Linked DNA regions of Pokkaliibacter sp. MBI-7. The protein of the gene in region 1 binds, or shares a complex with, the protein of each later gene. Links are inferred from orthologs where the notes say so. Each region holds a gene or a part of one and is shown in the gene's direction. Other genes may lie near its edges. The genes, in order: mfd and uvrA.

Region 1 (4,372 bases):
TTTAACGTCGTTTAAAGAGCATTACTGCCGGGACGCCAAGCCATCGGCTGCGGTTGTGAGGCTTAAAGAGCACGATGCTCAACCACCTCTCGACACCGTCACGGATCGCTTTGACTCTGAAAGCGTCCCCTGCAGACACACTCAGAAGGTAGATAGGGTTTCGGGCGGCGACAATTATCCTTGTTTAGTCTGGAATGGGCAAATAGCAAAAAGCATAGTGGCGCCTGATGTACCTTGATCGCTCGTGGTTTCGTCACTACATAGGGTCAGCAGCATCTGAGGCACTGAGAGGTAGCTGCAGCGTGTTGCCTCGGCTACAGATGCAGTAACATAGCAACGCGTTGACTGGCACCCGTCAGGGCTTGTTTCTCTGAAGTGTCTTTGTCCTGTGCGCAAATGCAAAACGTGGAATTAGGGAGCAACAGTGTCTTTACTTGTGGATTCGCTGGCCCTGCCCAGCAAGGCAGGGGAACTGCGCTTTATCGGAGAGTTGCAAGGAGCGGCCCCGGCACTGCTCTGCGCTGATCTGGTACGTCAGCACAGGGGGCTGGTAGTGGTGCTGACCAACACCCCGGCGCAAACCCAAAGCCTGGAGGAGGAATTGCGCTTCCTGCTGGCTGCTGATGAACAGCGTTATCCGGTACTGACCTTCCCCGACTGGGAAACCTTGCCCTACGACCGCTTTTCACCTCACCAGGATATTATTTCCCACCGTCTGGAAGCTCTGTTTCGCCTGCCGTCACTGCAACAAGGCGTGCTGATCCTGCCGCTGAGCACACTGCTGCAGCGTCTTTCACCCGTGGCATATCTGGATGGCTATAGCCTGCAGTTACGACCGGGGCAACGGTTTGATTTCCAGACTTACCGCCAGCGCCTTGAACAGGCAGGGTATCGTGCGGTAGATACCGTCTACGAGCACGGTGAATATGCCATCCGCGGCGCCATCATGGATATCTTTCCCATGGGCAGTCCCCTGCCGCTGCGTGTTGAGCTTTTCGACGATGAAATCGATACGCTGCGCAGTTTTGATCCGCAAAATCAGCGCACCCTGACGGCACTGAAAGAAGTGCACTTGCTGCCTGCCCGTGAATGCCCTCTGGATGATAAAAGTATCAGCCGCTTTCGCCAGCGCTGGCGTGAGCGTTTCGATGTTGATCCACGCCAGTGCAGTGTCTATGAGGATGTCAGCCACGGTTTGGCGCCGCCGGGTATCGAGTATTACCTGCCACTGTTTTTTGATCAGACCAGTACCCTGTTCGACTTTTTACCTGAGCAGGTGCTGTTGTGCCGCTATGCAGGGCTTCAGGATCGATTGCAGCAGACATGGACAGATATTGAGCAACGGTATGACGAGCTGAGCCACGATATACGTCATCCCATTCTCAAGCCGACCGAAATTTATCTTCCTCCGGAGCAACTCAACCAGTTGCTCAATCAGCATCCGGGCATTGAGCTGAGCCTTGCGTCTCTGCCGGACAAGGCAGGTCGCATCAACGCTGGTGCGGCTACACCGCCTGCACTGACCATTGACGCCCGTGCTGAACGCCCCTATGCCGCCCTGCAGCAGTTTGTTGACCAGCACAACGACTGGAAGCTGCTGATTTGCGCCGAGTCTGCAGGACGGCGTGAAGCACTGCAGGAGCACTTGCACAAGGCACAGCGCAAAGCCAGTTATATCGATGGCTGGGAAGCCTTTCTCGGCGCAACCGCCGGACTTTATCTGACCGTAGCACCGCTGCAGGACGGCCTGCTACTGGCTTCCCGCAAAGTCGCGCTGATCAGCGAGGCACAGCTGTTTGGATTACAGGTTCGTCAGGCTAGACGCAGACAGAAAAGCCGTGATGACAGTGATCAGGTCATCCTTAGTCTGACCGAGCTGAGCCTGGGCGCACCTATCGTACATATCGATCACGGTGTGGGCCGCTACAAAGGCCTGACTACTCTGGAAATCGAAGGCCAGCAGGCCGAATTTCTGATGCTGGAGTACGCCGACGAAGCCAAACTGTATGTGCCTGTCTCGTCATTGCATCTGATCAGCCGTTATACCGGTGCCAGCGAAGAACTGGCGCCGCTTAACAAGCTGGGCAGTGATCAATGGCAGAAAATACGTCAGAAAGCGGCCGAGAAGGTTCGTGATACCGCGGCAGAACTGCTGGACGTCTATGCACGTCGCGCGGCGCGCAAAGGGTTTCCGTTTACCGCTTCAGAAGTGGAATATGCTCAGTTCTCCGGCAGCTTCCCCTTTGAGGAAACACCCGATCAGCAAAGCGCCATCAGTGCGGTACTGGATGACATGAAGGCGGCCAAACCGATGGATCGACTGGTCTGCGGTGATGTCGGTTTTGGTAAGACCGAGGTGGCCATGCGTGCCGCATTTGTAGCCACGCTGGAGGGCAAACAGGTTGCCGTGCTGGTGCCGACCACGCTGCTGGCACAACAGCATTATGAAAGTTTCCGGGATCGTTTTGCTGACTGGCCCATACGCATTGAAGTGCTGTCGCGTTTTCGTAGCAGCAAAGAAGTGGATCAGACGCTGCAGGCTGTAGCCGAAGGCAAAGTGGACATTCTGGTGGGTACCCACAAGATTCTGCAGCAGGATGTTAAATACAAAGATCTCGGCCTGGTCATCATCGATGAGGAGCATCGTTTTGGGGTGCAACAGAAGGAGAAGCTGAAAGCACTGCGAGCCAACGTTGATATTTTGACGCTGACCGCCACTCCGATCCCACGCACCCTCAACATGGCCATGTCCGGCTTGCGTGACCTTTCCATCATTGCCACCCCCCCTGCCCGACGTCTGTCCATCAAGACCTTCGTGCGAGAAAGTGATGAGCGCATGATCAAGGAAGCTATTCTCAGAGAGCTGCTGCGCGGCGGTCAGGTGTATTACCTGCACAACGAAGTGAAGACCATCGAAAAGACTGCGCAAACCATCCGTGAGCTGATTCCTGAAGCGCGGGTGGCAGTGGGTCATGGACAAATGCGCGAACGCGAACTGGAACAGGTGATGTCCGATTTCTATCACCGCCGTTTCAATGTACTGGTGTGTACCACCATCATTGAGACCGGTATCGACGTGCCCAATGCCAACACCATCATTATTGATCGTGCTGACAAGTTTGGTCTGGCGCAGCTGCACCAGCTGCGTGGCCGTGTCGGCCGCTCGCACCATCAGGCCTACGCCTATCTGCTTACTCCACCATGGCGTACCATGACGCCGGATGCCCAAAAGCGCCTGGAAGCCATCAGCGGCGCCGAGCATCTGGGAGCGGGATTTACGCTGGCTACCCACGATCTGGAAATCCGCGGTGCCGGCGAATTGCTGGGTGAAGAACAGAGCGGGCAGATTCACAGCATCGGTTTCAGCCTTTACATGGATATGCTCGACCGCGCAGTCAAAGCCATTCGCCAGTGCAAGGCATTTGATCTGGAAAAACCACTTAACCTGGATGCCGATGTCAACCTGCGACTGCCTGCCCTTATCCCTGATGACTATCTACCCGATGTCAACGCTCGTCTGATTCTGTACAAACGCATTGCCAACGCGACGGATGAGGATCAGCTGCGTGAACTACAAGTAGAGATGATTGACCGTTTTGGCCTGTTGCCCGAACAGGTCAAGAATCTGTTCAGGCAGACTGAGCTGAAGCTCAAGGCGACCACACTGGGGGTGGTAAAAATCGAGGCGAATCAGGAGAACGGTCAGCTGGAGTTTGCCCATGACACCAAGGTTGATCCGTTCAAACTGGTACAACTGGTGCAAAAACAATCACAGCGCTACCGCCTGCAGGGGACTCAGAAGTTGCGCTTCACTCAGCCCATGGCCAATGCCGACAAGCGTTTCAAGGCTGTGGAAGAGCTGCTAGATGCCCTCGCCCCCTGACATCCATTCCACATCCAGCACAGGCTGCTGCCTTGCCCATTCGGGCAGCGCCTGAGCTGGTAACGCAATGGAAAAGCGATAGCCCTGCAGCAGATCACAGCCCATGCTTTTCAGATAGAACCACTGGCTATTCCTCTCTACCCCTTCTGCCACCACCGTCAGTGACAAGGAATGAGCCATGTCGATCATCGCCTTGACCAGCACCCGCTCATGCGACCTGGACTCCAGTGAATCGATGAAAGTCTTGTCGAGCTTGACGCAACTGAACTCAAACTGACGCAGATACTGGAAAGAGGCATAGCCGGTTCCGAAGTCGTCCAGCACCACCTTGATGCCCTTACGGGCAAAATCACTGATTACTGCCGCCGCCTTCTCCGGCTCCAGCATCTGGGTTTCCGTAATTTCCAGCTCCAGTACCGATGGTGGTAGTTGTCGACGCTCCAGCTCTTCCACTACCAACTGCACCAGTCCCTGATCAGACAACTGTGC
Region 2 (3,707 bases), 1.2 Mb from region 1 along the record:
GCTGGCGCAGGGAGTGAGCGGTTTTACTCATCTGTTCAATGCCATGAGCCCACTTACCAGTCGCGAACCGGGTGTGGTGGGAGCGGCACTGGATGACAGAGACAGCTGGTGCGGCATGATCGTCGATGGCTATCACATTCATCCCGCGGTGATGCGCACAGCAATACGAGCCAAAGGTAGCGACAAGATCATGCTGGTGACCGATGCCATCCACAGTGTTGGCTATGGTCAGCGCGAGTTGGATTTCCTTGGCAAAGCAGTGCTCAACGATAACGGTAAGGTCACGACACTGGATGGCACACTGGCGGGTTCTGATCTGGATATGGCCAGCGCGGTGCGCAATGCACTGCAATATGGTCTGGGTGACGAAACCGCTGTACTGCAAATGGCCTCACGTAATCCCGCCCAGTATTTGCGAGTCAGCCATCAACTGGGCTATTTACGACCTGGATATCAGGCCAGCATGGTGTGCCTGGACAATAACTGGCAGGTTATACAGTGCTGGATAAACGGACAGTATCAAGTCAGCGATTCTGATAGATAATCACGATGGGTTACAGGGTTTAGACTGAGGCAGGGCACCACTATAATTCGCTTTTCGACTTTCGGGTCGTCCGTTCTGCCCCCTCTGCTGTGGAGCCCCTGATGGACACTATTCTGGTACGCGGTGCCCGTACCCATAACCTCAAAAACATCGATGTCGATCTACCCCGGGACAAACTGATCGTCATTACCGGTCTGTCCGGTTCCGGTAAATCCTCGCTGGCTTTCGATACGCTCTATGCCGAGGGCCAGCGCCGCTATGTCGAGTCGCTGTCGACCTATGCTCGACAGTTTCTGTCGATGATGGAAAAGCCCGATGTCGATCATATTGAAGGCTTATCCCCTGCCATTTCCATTGAGCAGAAATCCACCTCCCATAACCCGCGCTCAACCGTCGGCACCATCACTGAAATTTATGACTACCTGCGCCTGCTGTATGCCAGAGTGGGCCAGCCGCGCTGCCCCGATCATGATCTGCCACTGGAGGCACAAACCGTCAGTCAGATGGTGGATCAGGTGCTGGGGCTGGAGGAAGGCTGCCGCCTGATGCTGCTAGCGCCGGTCATTCAGGGACGTAAAGGTGAACATCAAAACATTCTGCAGAACCTGCGTGCACAAGGCTTTGTCCGTGCTCGCATCGATGGCCAGATCTACGAACTGGACGACACGCCGGAACTCGACAAGAAACGTAAACACACGATCGAGGTGGTGGTTGATCGCTTTAAGGTACGTAGCGATATCCAGCTACGTCTGGCAGAGTCTTTTGAAACCGCACTACAACTGAGTGACGGCATTGCCAAGATCGCCTTTATGGATGAAGAACAGCGCGCCGAACTGGTTTTCTCCGCCCGCTTCGCCTGTCCTGAATGCGGTTACAGTATCAGCGAACTGGAGCCCCGGCTGTTTTCCTTTAACAATCCCCACGGCGCCTGTCAGACCTGTGACGGACTGGGTGTAAAACAGTTTTTTGACCCGAAACGTGTACTGGTCTCTGACGATCTATCTCTTGCAGAAGGCGCGATCAAAGGCTGGGATCGCCGCAGCGTATACTACTTTCAGCTGTTAAAGGCCGTAGCGGAGCACTATGGCTTTGACGTAAATACCGCGTTCAGGGAGCTGTCGCCTCCCCAGAAGAATGCGGTCCTTTATGGCACCGGTCAGGAAGCAGTGCAGTTCAACTACAGCAGTGACCGAGGTTTGCAAATCAGCCGTGCTCATCCGTTTGAGGGCGTCTTACCCAACATGGAGCGCCGTTATCGCGAAACAGACTCACAGCAGGTCAGGGACGAGCTGTCACAATATCTCACCAATACTAAATGCCCCTCCTGTACTGGTACGCGCCTGCGCAAAGAAGCAAGGCATGTCTTCATTGAAGGAAAAAATCTGCCTTCCATCACCAGCCTGCCGGTAGGAGATTGTTTCGACTACTTCAGCGAGCTGAAACTGGATGGCAAACGAGGCGAAATCGCGGACAAAATCCTGAAAGAAATTCGCGCTCGTCTGAGCTTTCTGGTGAACGTCGGCCTGGATTACCTGACGATAGAGCGTAGTGCTGACACCTTGTCTGGCGGAGAAGCTCAGCGCATTCGTCTGGCCAGCCAGATAGGTGCGGGACTGGTGGGCGTCATGTATATCCTTGACGAGCCCTCTATAGGCTTGCACCAGCGTGACAATGACCGCCTGCTCCAGACCCTGACGCATTTACGTGACCTAGGAAATACCGTCATCGTAGTTGAACATGATGAAGACGCTATCCGCCTTGCAGACCATGTACTGGACATCGGCCCCGGTGCCGGAGTGCACGGTGGCACCATTACTGCCCAAGGTACGCCAGCAGAAGTCATGGCCAATCCAAACTCGCTTACAGGTCAGTACCTAAGCGGGAAGAAGTGCATCGCAGTACCTGAGAATCGCACGCCCTTTGACAGCAAGTGCGTGCTGGAAATTCAGGGAGCCAGCGGCAATAACCTGCAGAATGTCGACCTCTGCATACCTGTAGGTCTATTTACCTGCGTGACTGGCGTTTCCGGCTCTGGCAAATCCACGCTGATAAACACCACGCTCTACCCTCTGGCCGCAGCCGCGCTCAATGGCGCAACAACGCTTGAACCTTCACCCTACAAAAAAATGAAGGGCATGGAGCAGTTCGACAAGGTCGTAGACATCGATCAAAGCCCCATAGGCCGTACTCCTCGCTCCAACCCAGCAACCTACACCGGTATCTTTACTCCCATTCGCGAGCTATTTTCTGGCACCCAGGAGGCCCGTTCACGCGGTTACAAACCAGGACGCTTCAGCTTTAACGTCAAAGGCGGACGCTGTGAAGCATGCCAGGGGGACGGTGTCATCAAAGTAGAAATGCACTTCCTTCCTGACATTTATGTCCCCTGTGATATCTGCAAAGGAAAACGTTACAACCGCGAGACACTGGAAGTCACCTACAAAGGCAAGAGCATCACTGAAGTTCTTGAAATGACCGTAGAAGATGCACTGAGTTTCTTCTCTGCAGTGCCAATGATTGCACGTAAGCTGCAAACACTCATGGATGTGGGCCTGTCCTACATACGACTGGGCCAGAGCGCAACAACGTTATCCGGAGGTGAAGCACAACGCGTCAAACTCGCGAAGGAGCTATCCAAACGAGATACCGGCAAGACACTGTATATTCTGGATGAGCCAACGACCGGTCTGCATTTCTATGACATTCAGCAACTTCTGAATGTGCTGCACAGACTGCGTGATCACGGCAACACAGTAGTGGTCATTGAGCATAATCTGGACGTGATTAAAACCGCAGACTGGCTGGTCGATCTGGGCCCAGAAGGCGGTAGCCGTGGCGGCCAGATTATTGCCACCGGCACACCGGAACAGGTTGCGGAGAATCCACAATCCCACACGGGACATTTCCTTAAACCCTTGCTGGAAAAAGGCAACCGAGAACGTCAGCTGGTTATTGAAGACTAACTGGTCCTCCAACTTCTGCACTGTAAATATCGTAGTAATAGAAAGCCCGGCAACCGCAGGGTTTTCTATTTGAAATCGACAGAAGACAGAAGACAGAAGACAGAAGACAGAAGACAGAAGACAGAAGACAGAAGACAGAAGACAGAAGACAGAAGACAGAAGACAGAAGACAGAAGACAGAAGACAGAAGACAGAAGACA

Evidence for each region.
Region 2: the proteins of mfd (region 1) and uvrA are in contact, whole or in part, in a crystal structure (PDB 4DFC), measured with the Escherichia coli proteins. The link is inferred for Pokkaliibacter sp. MBI-7 from one-to-one orthologs.

Annotation. Positions count from the first base shown.
Region 1 is NZ_JARVTG010000001.1:196,877-201,248, forward strand. The notes cover bases 29-4,083. They hold mfd (transcription-repair coupling factor), read left to right. Parts: upstream 29-424; coding sequence 425-3,883; downstream 3,884-4,083. Other genes in these bases: QCD60_RS01060 (EAL domain-containing protein), read right to left, coding at 3,863-4,083. Outside these bases: more of QCD60_RS01060, read right to left, coding at 4,084-4,372. UniProt on the Escherichia coli protein: Couples transcription and DNA repair by recognizing RNA polymerase (RNAP) stalled at DNA lesions. Mediates ATP-dependent release of RNAP and its truncated transcript from the DNA, and recruitment of nucleotide excision repair machinery to the damaged site.
Region 2 is NZ_JARVTG010000001.1:1,384,347-1,388,053, forward strand. What follows is about bases 318-3,707. They hold uvrA (excinuclease ABC subunit UvrA), read left to right. Parts: upstream 318-645; coding sequence 646-3,507; downstream 3,508-3,707. Other genes in these bases: nagA (N-acetylglucosamine-6-phosphate deacetylase), read left to right, coding at 318-544. In the rest of the region: more of nagA, read left to right, coding at 1-317. UniProt on the Escherichia coli protein: The UvrABC repair system catalyzes the recognition and processing of DNA lesions. UvrA is an ATPase and a DNA-binding protein. A damage recognition complex composed of 2 UvrA and 2 UvrB subunits scans DNA for abnormalities.